3 regions of the Salirhabdus salicampi genome follow, and region 2 is predicted to be linked to each of the others. Evidence: riboswitches for the same ligand, from Rfam matches in the RefSeq annotation. Region 2 holds a riboswitch; each other region holds the start of a gene.

Region 1 (4,804 bases), 710 kb from region 2:
AAATAGAGGAAGGTCATTCAAAACAAAACCCAGATTATCTGCAATAACGAAAACAGCCATCTCATTATTGGATGGCTGTTTTTTGCTTTTTTACAAATGTTCATGGACAATTATACATTCCCTTCTTACTGCGGACATGTGTTACAATAAATAAGTAGATTTTTAAAGAGAGGAAGCGAATCGATTGAATAATAACGATAAAGTAATGTTAGTAGATGGGATGGCTTTACTTTTTAGAGGATTCTTTGCCACCTCTTATTCTGGCAATTATATGAGAACAAGTACAGGTATGCCGACAAATGGCATTTACGCCTTTTTGAAATATTTCTTAAATGCAATCGAGACGTTTCAACCGACCCATGTTATTTGTTGTTGGGATATGGGAAGTCGAACATTCCGTTCTGAGTTGTATAAGCCTTACAAAGCCAATCGCGCAGAACCACCTGAAGAATTGATACCCCAATTTGATTTAGTTAAAGATGTAGTGGAATCTTTTGGGGTTCCTAATGTTGGCTTGGAAGGCTATGAAGCTGATGATTGTATTGGCACCTTAAGTGAATCTTATCGGACTAATCATGATGTGCTTATTTTGACTGGGGATCAAGATATATTACAACTCGTAGATGAGCGAGTAGAAGTAGCTATTATGAAAAAAGGTCAAGGGAATTATAAAGTGTATAACACCCAAAACTTTCATGAGGAAAAGAATCTTTCACCAACGCAAATTGTCGATCTAAAAGGGTTGATGGGAGATACAAGTGATAATTATCCTGGTGTGAAAGGTGTAGGTGAAAAAACCGCACTTAAATTATTACACCAGTACCATACCGTCGAAAATATGTTAGCACATTTGGACGAATTGCCAAATGGAGTCCGAAAAAAAGTAAGTGAACACCTTGAAATGTTACATTTATCTAGAAAACTAGCAAAAATTTATTGTGACGTTCCTGTTAACTGTTCCCTCGAAGCGGCAAAATGGGATATGGATATCGAGAAAGTGTCACATAAGTTGCAAGAACTAGATATGAATTCGATGGTAAAATCTATCCAAAAGATAAAGTCTGTTGTGTAATGATTATTAGAAGGTTAAATATAGAGAAAAATGGCAAACCAGTAGAAATGCTGGGACGCAAAACTACGGGTCTAAAGATGTTATCTATGATCGCCGGGTCGCCTCTTATGAGAAGACAACTGTCGACTTAAGGGCAGTTGTCTTTTTATATCGCTTAAAAGGGAGAGAACATTGTGAGTGAAATAGACATTTCATATAACCAGGCTGAGGTAATTTTATCTATTTTAATCGCCATATTTGCCTCATATTCAGCAATAACGATTAACGACCGTGTACAACATTACAAGGAAACAAGACATCAAATAGTTTGGATGATCATTGGCTCATTTACAATGGGCATTGGGATTTGGTCCATGCATTTCATTGGTCTAATCGCTTACGATATTAACGTTCCCATTTTATACGATGGCCTTTTAACATTGCTCAGTTTGTTATTAGCTGTTGGTACATCTTTTACCGCCTTTTACTCAACAGTTGTATTTAACCAATTTTTATATAAGTATATTCTTTCTGGATTTTTGATGGGGATTGGTATTACTGTTATGCACATGATTGGTATGGAGGCAATGGTCATTCCTTTTAACACGAAACACACGGCTCATCATATAACACTTGCCTTTGTCATAGCTATTGTAGCATCTACGTTTGCACTCCTTTTACTATCAAAATTAAACAATCGCGGTAAAATCTATCGTCCATTTATTTTACCGAGTGCGATTTTGATGGGACTTGCTATTTCGGGAATGCATTATACGGCTATGGCTGGGTTTGAAATTTCAAAAGAACCTGTTCACCCCGATACTGCGTGGAGTAGTTTCATTATTCACCCAGAATTCTTAACAGCACAAGTGTCTCTTGTTTCGTTAGGATTAATTACGATCTCAGTTATATTCTCAACACTAGACCATAGGAAAAGTGTACTTGCCATATCAAATAGTCAAAAACGGTACGAACTAATTGCTACTCACTCCAGTGATATGGTAGCAGAAATAGATGACAACGGAAAAATTATTTATTTGACACCATCATATGAACAAGCCTTAGGCTTTCAATTACAACAGATGTTGCAATATAGCTTTTGGATATCGACGGTTCATCCGGAAGATGTTGGGAGAGTATTACAAAGTATAAATTGTGGATTGAAACAGTACAATGAAAAAGCAAATAGTATTGAATATCGGCAGTATACGGCAGAGGGGAAATGGATATGGTTAGAAACAAACCTTACTCAAATTGTAGGGAAAGATAAAAAAATACGTAGTATTGTACTATCCTCAAAGGATATTACGGATCGAAAAACATATGAACAAAAATTAACGGATATGGCGTATTACGATATGCTAACGAAAATTCCCAACCGGCAATATTTTGAATATGAACTAAAACGAGTAATTCAAAAAGCAAAAAGACGAAATGAAACATTAGCCGTTTTATATTTTGATTGCGACCAATTTAAATGGGTGAATGATTCATTTGGGCACAATGTAGGTGATAAGTTATTACAGAAACTGGTCCAAATTGTAAAAACGTGTATCCGGGAACAGGATGTTATGGGCAGGTTTGGTGGAGATGAATTTGTTATTTTGCTGAAAGATGTAACGAAAGAAACCGTTATTGAAATCGCTGATAACATTATTGACGTTCTTAACAAACCAATCGAAGTAGAGAATATACGAATTGTTGTCACCCCATCTATTGGTATTTCACTGTATCCATATCATAGCAAAACAGCGGATGATCTTATTAAGTATGCAGATCGTGCTTTATATAATGTGAAAAACAAAGGGAAAAATGGTTATCAGTTTTTCAATGACGAGTTAAGCGAGAATGTAGAAGAGGAAATTTTGCTGTCGGCTGATTTGCGACAAGCAAATAAAGAAGAAGAATTTTTCCTCCATTACCAACCTATTCTCAATGTAGAGACAAATAAAATCCACGCAGTAGAAGCACTTATAAGGTGGAAACATCAACAGTACGGCTATGTTGCCCCCCAATCGGTTCATTCCTATTGCAGAAAATAATGGATTAATTAAGGATTTAACAGAGTGGGTTATACGGAAAGCTTGTGAGGATGCTAAAAACTGGCCAGATGTCATTATATCCATTAATTTATCATCAAAATTGTTTTATTATCATTATTTAGTTGATATGATCTCCAATATCTTAGATGAGACACAAGTAAACCCAAGTCAAATCAAGTTTGAAATTACAGAGACGGCGGCAATGGAAAACGTTTCAAATACGATTTCTATATTACAACAGTTGAAAGGCTTAGGAATTCAAATTGCATTAGATGATTTTGGAACAGGTTTGTCTTCCTTAACTTATTTACATGATCTCCCGTTAGATGTCTTGAAAATAGATCGTTCCTTTATTAAGGATATCGTACAGGATAAGAAAAACAGTACGATTCTTAGACGAATGTTACAATTGGCTAAAGATTTGGAATTATTGACGATAGTAGAAGGAGTAGAAACAGAAGAACAGCTACAGGCTCTCAAATCTGAAGGAGTCCTGTATGTTCAGGGATATTATTATAGTCCGCCTATTCCTAAGGAACAACTAACGGATTATATAAAGAAGTCGAAGGTCGTTTAAATAAATTCCTTTTTCAATGGCACAATAAACCGTGGAGGTGTTCATACATTGAAAAAGGAAAGAAGAAGTAATAAAGGAAAAGTTGATTCAAGTGTTAATCCCCAGGGATTGTCTGAGGACGTAGCAGATCAACAACCAAGATCACAATTAGAACAAAGAGCTAAAAAACGAAACACGAAGAGTTAAGGTTATGGAGATCTCCATAACCTTATTTTTATTACGAATTAGCGAAGATGTGGTAAAATGTGTTAAGAATTATAGAAAACTTTTCGAAAAAAGAAAGGGTTGTGAGGTCAGTGCTACAAGATAAACCATACTATCACCTAGAGTTACAATCTAAAACTGACATATCGTTTTTATGGATCCGGAATGGTGACGATAAATATCTTATTAAAAAAGGAAACCCTAAAGAAGTTAGATATGAGTATAATATGATAGCCAAACAATTAGGTGGGAGTGTTCGGCGTTACGATGAAGAGGGCCAGCAGTTGTTAAAAGAGATCTATGAAGAAGCGGCAAATCTTAAAGGGCCAGTTTCCACTGAGACGATACCTACTAATCCAGCTAAAACCAGTAATGAGCAATTACATGCTAAAGAAAAGATAGAAGAGAGTAAAGAAATTACAACGAAAATGAAAAATGTCATCAGTGAGGATGGGGATCCGGTTACATATGAGTTTACGCTTTATTGGGAAAGGAAGCGTTATACTGCACCTTCAAACAATGATGAAGTTGAGATAAAAGTGTATGGTATAAGAGGGACACAGAAAGTAGGGAACAATCAAGAAGTTACTCGGCTATTCCCGAATCTTTCAATTCGTAGCGGTACTGCTGGATATATTTTATCGAACATTATTCGAGACGATCAGTTAAAAACATGGTCTCATATCGAGCAATACATTCAACAATCTACGGAGAATTTTGAAGAACAATTAACATTTGAAATTGAAAAAAAAGCCCAATTGCACAAGGTGAATCAATATTCTCGTCAAGTAAAGAATGATTCTGAAGATTGCATTCAACTAATACATAGTTTAGTAGAGCAAGTTTGGCAACAATCGGTTTTAAATGATCTTCTCTTTGGGTATATACTAAGAGAAGTAGATGTCATGCACTCTTTTTATTTCCATATGA
Region 2 (4,804 bases):
CTACTTTAAGTATTGAGACAGTTCCGACAATGTGCTGTTCATATTTTGCAAAGAAGATAAAACCGCCCTGATCAATAATTGCTCCTTGTGGATCCTGTAATAACTCTTCATCCTCTGGCAATACTGTTACATATTTCTCTAGCCATTCGTAGGATATCTTCCGAAAATCGTTCGCGTATTTCGGGGCAAACGGTATAATCGTCACGTTGTTCATTGACCTTCCTCCTCGGTGACAAACATGATATTCTAATTATAGTACATTCTTTGGAAAGAGGGCGGAATTATGGAAATCTACGTTGATGCAGACGCATGCCCTGTAAAATCAGAAATTATCCATGAAGCAAAACAATTTCAAGTGCCAGTTTTGTTGGTCAAAAGTTATTCACATTTTTCTCATAGCCCTGATCCTGAAGGTGTATCAACGAAATATGTTGATACTGGTGCTGATTCTGTTGATTATCATATTTTACAGTTAGCACAAAAGGGAGATATTATTGTAACTCAGGACTATGGCCTAGCAGCACTTGGTCTAGGAAAAGGTTGTACGGTTCTTCACCATAAAGGATTTATTTTTTCACAAAAGAATATTGATCAATTATTAAATACCCGACACGCTCATGCAAAGGCTAGGCGTAGTGGGGCAAAGACTAAAGGGCCAAAAGCTTTGACAAATGAAGATAAAGAAAATTTTTCCCATTTACTTCGAAACATTTTAACAGAAAAAAGCTGTGAGTAAATCACAGCTTTTTTACGTTAAATGTGCAATAAACGCGGTTGCTATACCAAAATAGATAAACAAGGATAATATATCATTAACGGTAGTAATTAATGGCCCTGATGCAATTGCTGGATCGACATTTAATTTATACAATATGATCGGAATAATTGTTCCCGCTAACGTCCCTATAATTAATGTGATAACAAGTGAACTTCCAACAACAAGACCGAGAAACGGATTGTCTTGCCATACGTATGCAATAATTGCAATTAATAGGCCGCAAACAGTACCAATGATTATCCCTACACCAAACTCCCGTAAAATTAATTTGGTCACGACCGATTTATGTATATCCTTTTGTATAAGACCACGAACTACAACTGCTAATGATTGTGTACCTGTATTCCCCGTCATGCCTGCAATCATTGGCATGAAAAAGGATAATGCCACAACGCGAGACAGGGTTTCTTCAAATTGACTAATGATTGTACCTGAAACAACCCCAATAAAAAGTAACACAATGAGCCAAGGTAAGCGACGATACGCAGCAACAAAGGCTTTTGTATCAAAATCAATTTCTTTACCTGATGCTGATAATTTTTCAATATCCTCATTCGCCTCTTTTATGACAACATCAATAATATCATCTACGGTAACAATCCCTAAAAGTATATCATTTTGACCAACAACTGGGATTGCGACGAAATCATACCTTTCAATAAGCTGTGCTACCTCTTCCTGGTCAGTATCGGCATTAACAGAAATCACTCTAGTAAACATAATGTCTTCTATCTTTGCTTCAATATCAGCTAAAATTATTTCTCGATATGAAACAACACCAACTAAACGTTTTGCTTCGTCAATTACATATAAATAATTAATGGTTTCAGCTAGTTCGGCAAATGATTTTAATTTTTCAACCGTTTGTCTCACCGTATAATGTTTCGGTATCCACACAAAACGATTTGTCATTAACCGCCCTGCTGTTTCAGGAGGGTAGTTCATTAAATTCTGAACAATTTTGGATTCTTCTGTTTTCATTCCTGACAGGAGAGTTTCAACTTGCTCTTCGTCTAATTCTCCAATCATACTTGCAATATCATCATTGTCCATTAAATCCATTACTTTAGCAGATTTTTCAATCCCTAATTTGGTTAATACTTCTAGTTGTTTTTCTTTGTCTAATTCTTGAATTAAGTCTGCTAATTGTTCAGTTTCTAATAAAAGCAAAAATTGAACTTGTTGTTTCGCCTCTAGCAACTCATATATACGAGCAATATCATACGGTTGTAATTCATCTAGAACAGATTGAAAATCGTTCTTTCGTGATTTGTGGAGTATGTCAATAATATGATCTTTCGTATTATGCTCTGCCATAAATATGTTCCCCTTTGTGCCACGAATAACTGCTTCCCTATTTTATTTAACCAGACCATAACCACTATAAACATATTTCCATTAATATGAAAGGCTATCTTATATTATCTCCTACTCAAAATAAGGTATGTATGCTGTGCAAGTCAAAAAGGAAGCCATAGTCAACGTCGATATATATGAAAGTTATTTCCACTTCCATATAGGGAGATTGAATCATTTTTAAAGATGTGCTTGTCTTCAAAACGATTTCAACTATAATATGCTTAACAATTAAAAAAAGTTTTTTCCCACACCCCCAAAAGAGCATTTAAGGCTTCGTATATTGTAGTAGATTTAAGGGGTACTAAAATACAGTTAATTGTTTAATGGCAAACTTAGTGAAAACTAAGGACGCAAAGCTATAGGGGCTAATGGATTACACCTATGCCAGCCAGCTACCGGTTACTGGATAAACACATCCACGTAAGCGGATGTGTTTTTTATTAAGATAGGTAGGGAGGGGAATTGTTGAAGCGGCACATATTGTTAAGCTTAATCTTCATGTTCTTATTGGTCATCGTTCTCGCAGCATGTAAGAATGAGAATCAACGAGATGAGAATCATCAAAACAAGTTTGATGATCGAAAAGAAGAACAAGAAGTGTTATACGATAACGATGATTTCAACCTAATAGTATATGAAACTGATAGTTGGAACGTTGATGAAGAGAAAAAGGATGAACATAAGCTTATCGTATCCTTTCAAAATGAACAGTCAACAGCCATCATAACATCAGTCAATACAGAGAAAAACTTTGATGAAATTAAACAAGAACTAAAAACCGCCTCAGGAAACGTAGAGATTATTCAAAACAGCGCAAACCAAATATCCTTTAAATCAAAGCGAAAAAGTAGTATTCGAACTGATATTTACTTAGAAAAGCAAGATCATCATACGTATATCTACAGTTTTAAAACGCCTGTAGCCAAGTACGATGAGGCAGCTGCAGAAAGTATAAACCAATTCAAAACGAATATAACCATAAATTAAAAGGAGTGTATATTATGAAAAAACTAACAAGTATTGTCTTAAGTTTTGCTATTATAACCGGAGGACAAGTATTCGCCGATGAACATGAAACAGATGAGCGTGAAATAGAAGTTGTAAGCCCTGATTCAGATCTTTACGACACGACACGTGAAATGGAAGACGCAGAATATGCGTTAACCGAGGATTCGGTTGATAAGGTCATTCTTCAAGATGAATATGCCGATAAAAGATTAAAAGAAGCTGAACTCGTCATTGAGACAGGCGATGAGGAAAAAGCAGAAGAATTACTTGAAGATGCTGAAGAGAACGTTAGTGAAGCAGAAAGAGTGTTAACAGAAGCAGAGGAAAAAGGCGAAGATTTATCTGAAATTGAGAGAGTTGTTACAGAAAATGTTCAAAAACGTACAGAACAGTTAAATACGTTATTAGAACGTGAAGATTTACCACAGGCTGCAAAAAATAGTATTCAAAACGCATTAAAACACCAAGAAAAAGCTGTTACTAAACTACAAAAAGCTCTAGATAAAGCAAATAAAGCTTTAGAAGAAGCGGAAACTGAAGAAGAAGTAGAAAAAGCATTAGAGAAGGCTGAAAAAAAGGCTGAAAAAGCACTAGAAAAAGCGGAAAAGAAAGCGGAAAAGGCGGAAAAGAAAGCTGATAAAAAAGCGAATAAAGGAAAAGGTAAGAAAAAGGGTCACAAAAAAGATGATGATGACGATGAAGAACGCGAAGACGAAGAGCGTGAAGATGAACGCAAAGATGAAGAACGCGAAGGCGAAGAGCGTGAAGATGAACACAAAGATAATGATGATGAAGATGATGACGAAGACGATGATGACGAAGATGACGAATAATTTTTATAAGTAATGATTAGTAACCCTCCTGTTGGAGGGTTTTTATTTTTGTTTTTGTTAAAACCTATTGTATGGTAGCCTATATATAACCTAGTAAAAAGAAAGTAAGTGGTGTTCATCAATGAATCTACATGTTAAATTTTATTTATTCATTATCTTAATACTTTATAGTCTCGCTTTTCCTGTTGAAATTTACGCCCACTCTTCCATTGAAAAAACGTCTCCCCAGAACAATCGTGAAGTTACGGAAAACATAAAAAAAATTGAGATCTGGTTTCAAGACCCAATTGAAATCCATTCTGAATCTATCACGATAAATAGGGATGACGAAATGATAGATATCGGTAACGTGCATTTACGGAATGAACGTAACACTCACATCGAAATTATGTTTGATAGAACGTTACGTCCAGGCCATTATAGTGTCGAAATAGAGGCAATCGCTCAAGACGGAGATGTGATAAGGGAGAATTTTCAATTCTACATAAGTACAACTCATAAAGAAAACAATGAAACTAAAGATTTAAAACTGATTACTTCCAAGCCCAAAGACGGTGATTTAGTTAAGGGACAAGTTGATGAAATCGAATTATGGTTTAACGAACCTGTTCAAGTTGCAATGATGGGCTTATTTAACGATCAAAAACAAATGATTATGAATGAACCTATCGTAGACCCAAATGACCCTAGCCATGTAACACTACATGTGGAAGAACCACTTGAAATGGGGAGTTACCAACTGTCATGGTTTGTCCGTCCAGCAGATCCAGACAAAAATGAAGAAAAAATGGGAATCTTTTATTTTGCCGTAAACGAATTTACCTCA
Region 3 (4,804 bases), 330 kb from region 2:
TGAGGAGCAAAGTTATGAGAAAAACTCACATAATGATAATCTTTTTCCTTCTCGTGTTGATACCGATTTCAACTATTGCTAGTACTCACGATAATGAACGCCAAGCAGTAATCGATATATCTGTAAAACCACAAAAAATCCTTTTTGACTTACGTAATACGAAACCTGGGGATTCGGTCGCCCGCTCTTTTCAAATTGCGAATAACGGGAAAGAGCAATTAACATATTTGATCAACAATACGTTTACAGATGGATCTGAACATTTTTATAATCAACTTTTACTACAGATAAAAGACGAAGGTGAAAATACCATTTTCAATGGTAAACTTAAAGATTTTCAGCAATTAGATGAGCGTACTCTACAAAGTGAAACGAGCGAAAATTTGTTATTCCTCATTGAGATTCCGACTGAACTTACAAACGAATTTCAAGGTTTAGGAAGCGAGTTTCAATTCAAAGTTTATGTTGAAGGAACGTTAGGTGGGGTATTGCCTGTAGATAAACGATTGCCTTCAACTTCTACGCCGTTTTTTAATTATTTCTTAATAGGATCCGTTTTCATTCTGATTGGCGCTAGTTTATATGTCTATCAAAGGAGAAATTCTATAAAGAACAAACAGGACTAAGCAGCCTTGATGATTGTCATACATAAATCAAGGCTGTTTTTTTAGTTTATAAAAGGGTGATGACATGAAGAAATGGATTTCCATTATTATCTATGCCGTAATCGTATTATCATTTGTTTTAACCAAAGATACACTTTTATTTACCATTCACTCGGGCAATGACTTAGCGATTTATATAAGTATATTCTTTTTCTCATTACTTGTATTCTTTCCAATCGTTCCGTTCATCGTTGCGACTGGAATTGTCGGTTCGTTGTTTGGAGTCGTAACAGGCACCCTTATTATTTTCACAGGTGTTATGACTGGGACGATGACAATGTTTTTTATGGCACGGTATGGATTCAGAGATTTCATGCGAAACTTCTTGAATAAGTATGAAAAGGCAAAACATTATGATACGTTATTTCAAGAACATGCATTTATTACGATATTAGGTGTACGTATATTTCCTATCTTGCCTTCACCGGTCGTCAACATTATGTGTGGTAGTACAAACGTAAATTGGGTTATGTTTACAATTGCTACTTCATTTGGTATACTGCCTCGAATCATCATATTCACGCTTGCTGGTTACCAAACTACTGAAAGTATCACAGGCTCACTTTTACTGTATGGTGCCTATTTTCTCATCGTGACAATCGTTATTTACAACAAGGTTAAACGAAAACCATCTGCCGTTCGCACATAAAAAACGTTCAATCGGTAGTTGATCCCGTTGAACGTTTTGTTATTCTTTCTGTTCCTGTTTCCACTTATTATATTCAATAAAATCTTTAAACTCTTCTTTTGATACTCCTGAAGTCATTGCCTCTTGAACTAATTGTAACCAGTCAGCATCAAGTGTTTGTTTCAACTGGTTTTCTTCTTCTTGAAATAGTAAAAGATTCACTGGTATACCAAGAACTTGGGCTACTTTTTCAAGAAATTGAACAGATGGATTGGATTGTATATTTCTCTCTATGGAACTTATATACGATTTTGCGACACCTGCTTTTTCAGCAAGCTCTGATAGAGACATCTTTCTATATTTACGGTACTTTCTAATCCGTTCTCCGATCATAATATGGACACCTTCCTTTTCATTATTATACCATATATGGAAGGTTATTGTTTGTTATGGAGAACATTTTTTGCTCTGCTCTACTTCTGATTATTCTCTCCTAAATATTTTAGAATCTCCTCCTTACTTATCCCTTCTCTTAATGCTTCAAGAATTAACTCAACCCATTCTTGATCCAAGTTCAAACCAGCCTTGCGTATCATCTCATTCCCCCTAAAATACATCAGTATTTCAGGCAGCTCAGCCGTCTAGTAGTACACACCTGATGTATTACTTAAACCTGTAGCTTTGCGCCCCTATCTTTCAACAGGGTTGCCTTTTTCTGAAACACTCACTGGTATACCAATTCCATATATATGTAACTTTTTTCCTATATAGAAGTGAAAATGAAACTCCTATCTCATTATGTAGTATGTATTCGTCTTATAGGTGTGAATGATGTTTCCAAACTGGGGAAATGTATTAATATAATGATTATAAGAACGAGGTGGTATGGAATGAGAATTGTGATTTCCACTTGCATTGTTTTTTTATTGAGCCTACATATGACAGTACATGCCCAAATACCAAATCATTTTGGGGCAAAGGGCGCACTACAGGACCAATCGATTGATTTAAACAAAGCGATTACATATGCTCTTGAAGATGAATTTCTAGCTCAAGTACGTTACGATGTCATCATGGAGCAATATGGAACGCCAAAGCCTTTTACTGAGATTCAGTTTGCTGATAAAGAAAATGTAAAAGATCTACTATACTTAGCCGGGAAATACGACATTTCAGTTCCTACACATAACGCCAATGCTGAGCACTATGTAGTACGGGAGTCATCCTTAAGGCAGGCTTTCAAAACAGTTATTCATGCAGAACACCGGAACATTTCAATGTATGATAAATTTTTACGTGAATACACTTTCCCTAAGGATGTTATGGAAACATTTATGGACATTAGGGAAGATTCCCGACGACATTTATTACAATTAAAAAGTGAAATGAACAAACTTTAATCGAAAGAAACGCTGTTGAGTAGAACTCAACAGCGTTTCTTTATTTTGCCCTAGGTTTGCTATCAAAATCAATTTTTTTATGTGTTCCGTCACAAAATGGCTTTTTCGCTGACTGACCACAACGACATAGTGAGAAGCTCTTTTTCGTTTCAAACACATTTCCCTCAGCATCCACCAGTTCAACATCACCGCTCACTCGAAACGATCCGTTATCGTTTACTTTAATCGTTACCTTTTCAGACATGTTAACCCCTCCCTGTTATTTCTCTCTCTATAATAAAACATTTAACGAAAAATTGAAAAAAATAAACCCTACTCGTATTCAGACAACCAGTTCGCTACCGATAATAAATCGGAAAACACTGCATCCGCCTCGATATTTACTTCCTCCCTATTCCCAATTAATACAGTTTTCGTTCCTGCGCGTTTCCCTGCAAGAATATCAGCTTCTCGATCACCAACCATAAAACTCTGTTTTACATCAATGTCATATTTTTCAGCTAAATCAAGAATCATTTTCGGCTTTGGTTTACGACATGGACAATTCGCATGGGGCTTATGGGGACAGTAAGCTATATCATTGATGACTGCTCCGTACTCCTTTAAGTCTTCACGCATTTTGTCGTGCACTTTATGTAAATCCGATTCTTTCATGTGCCCGAGACCGATCCCACCTTGATTTGTGACAACAAACACTTTATAGCCACTGTCATTAAATAATTTTATCGCTTCACCAACACCATCTAAAAAATAAAAATCTTTCGGCTTATTGACAAACTTTACTCGATTCGTCAGTACTTCGTTAATGACTCCATCTCGATCTAAAAACATCGCTTTACTCATTCATGTTCCTCCTAATATCAAGACTTAACTTATTGAATACATTATATAAGAATAGAAAGGAGGCGTTCCCATTGAATTATGATTACTCCATGATTCAATCTCCTAGAGTTCCAACTCGAAACCATCCTTCCATTTTGAAGGTATATGGAGAAGGAAAAGTGAACATCGAACCTAATGTAGCTTATATTACACTTGGTGTCATAACAATACACGAAAGTTTAAATACTGCTTTATCAGAAAATGGATTAGCATCTTCCCGTGTAATTGACGCACTGCTTCAGTTACAGATAGATAGGGAGCATATTCAAACAAAGGAGTTTCACGTTAACATGGAATATGACTATGAAAATGGCAAACAAATATTCCGTGGATATCGTGTAACACACATGATGATCATTCAGTCCAACAACATTTCTAATATAGGTCAAATCGTTGATAAAGCTATATCGAATGGTGCTAATTATGTCTCAAACATTCAGTTCACCGTGTTACAATCGGACGTGTATTACGAAAAAGCATTACGTATGGCGTTGCAAAATGCACAAAAAAAAGCGTCATCGACTGCTGAAACAATCGGTGTATCACTTCACCGTACACCTGAACGGATTACGGAGTTAACAAGCACAAGCACTCCGCAAACAATGATAAATACAATGGTATCTAATGTTGAATTCCCAACCGAACCAGGTATGCTTTCTGTTTCAGCCAGGGTAGAGGTCGAATATACCTACTTTTCCTAGGATTGACTGAAATGCGTAAACATTTCAGTCTTTTTTTGTAGATAAACGCCTATTTTTTCAACCTTTTAAAAGGAATCATTGGTGCAGAACCCCCCATTATGAACCTATTTACGTTATTTTCTTCTACAATAATATATCTTATGTGCAAAAAACCAATCCGAAGAAACTTTCATAAAATGGTTATGAATTCACATAAGGGGGACTTTCAATGTATAATCAATTTCCACAATTTCCAGATCCAATGCAAGCGCAACATGGTGAGCAAGAACGAGTTTGGCCAGTTGTTCCTTTCTTATTAGGAGCAGCAGCAGGAACAGCTGCACAAGGGTTTCAAGGGTTTCAAGGGTATCAACCGTGGGTCGGATACGATTATGGCTATCCTTTTTATCACGGTTATGGACATTATCCTCATTATGATCACTATCACCATGGACATTACCATGGACATCACCATCATGGTAAGCTTCATCCATGGCATGGGCATGGACCTGGACTATGGTAAACAGAGAACGCTTGGTTTTCCAAGCG

The links. Region 2 has a riboswitch for cyclic di-GMP ahead of NLW78_RS01115 (hypothetical protein). Riboswitches for the same ligand answer to the same signal wherever they lie in the genome.
Region 1: linked by a shared signal. The riboswitch ahead of NLW78_RS04885 (diguanylate cyclase domain-containing protein) and the one ahead of NLW78_RS01115 (hypothetical protein) in region 2 are both predicted to bind cyclic di-GMP.
Region 3: linked by a shared signal. The riboswitch ahead of NLW78_RS02840 (anti-repressor SinI family protein) and the one ahead of NLW78_RS01115 (hypothetical protein) in region 2 are both predicted to bind cyclic di-GMP.

What each region holds. Positions count from the first base shown of each region.
Region 1 covers NZ_JANBWE010000001.1:920,063-924,866, forward strand. The annotation lists gene NLW78_RS04875 (DUF421 domain-containing protein) at 1-47, shown strand, start outside; gene NLW78_RS04880 (5'-3' exonuclease) at 206-1,072, shown strand; cyclic di-GMP riboswitch class I at 1,095-1,178, shown strand; gene NLW78_RS04885 (diguanylate cyclase domain-containing protein) at 1,246-3,093, shown strand; gene NLW78_RS04890 (EAL domain-containing protein) at 3,056-3,670, shown strand; gene sspL (small, acid-soluble spore protein L) at 3,719-3,856, shown strand; gene NLW78_RS04900 (hypothetical protein) at 3,967-4,804, shown strand, end outside.
Region 2 covers NZ_JANBWE010000001.1:211,927-216,730, reverse strand. The annotation lists gene NLW78_RS01130 (GNAT family N-acetyltransferase) at 1-214, opposite strand, end outside; gene NLW78_RS01125 (YaiI/YqxD family protein) at 284-736, shown strand; gene mgtE (magnesium transporter) at 749-2,095, opposite strand; cyclic di-GMP riboswitch class I at 2,453-2,537, shown strand; gene NLW78_RS01115 (hypothetical protein) at 2,603-3,124, shown strand; gene NLW78_RS01110 (DUF5667 domain-containing protein) at 3,139-3,978, shown strand; gene NLW78_RS01105 (copper resistance CopC/CopD family protein) at 4,100-4,804, shown strand, end outside.
Region 3 covers NZ_JANBWE010000001.1:539,135-543,938, reverse strand. The annotation lists gene NLW78_RS02855 (TasA family protein) at 15-626, shown strand; gene NLW78_RS02850 (TVP38/TMEM64 family protein) at 691-1,314, shown strand; gene NLW78_RS02845 (helix-turn-helix domain-containing protein) at 1,354-1,686, opposite strand; gene NLW78_RS02840 (anti-repressor SinI family protein) at 1,767-1,889, opposite strand; cyclic di-GMP riboswitch class I at 1,918-2,013, opposite strand; gene NLW78_RS02835 (ferritin family protein) at 2,184-2,693, shown strand; gene NLW78_RS02830 (CDGSH iron-sulfur domain-containing protein) at 2,734-2,937, opposite strand; gene NLW78_RS02825 (D-glycero-alpha-D-manno-heptose-1,7-bisphosphate 7-phosphatase) at 3,006-3,536, opposite strand; gene NLW78_RS02820 (SIMPL domain-containing protein) at 3,608-4,276, shown strand; gene NLW78_RS02815 (hypothetical protein) at 4,485-4,778, shown strand.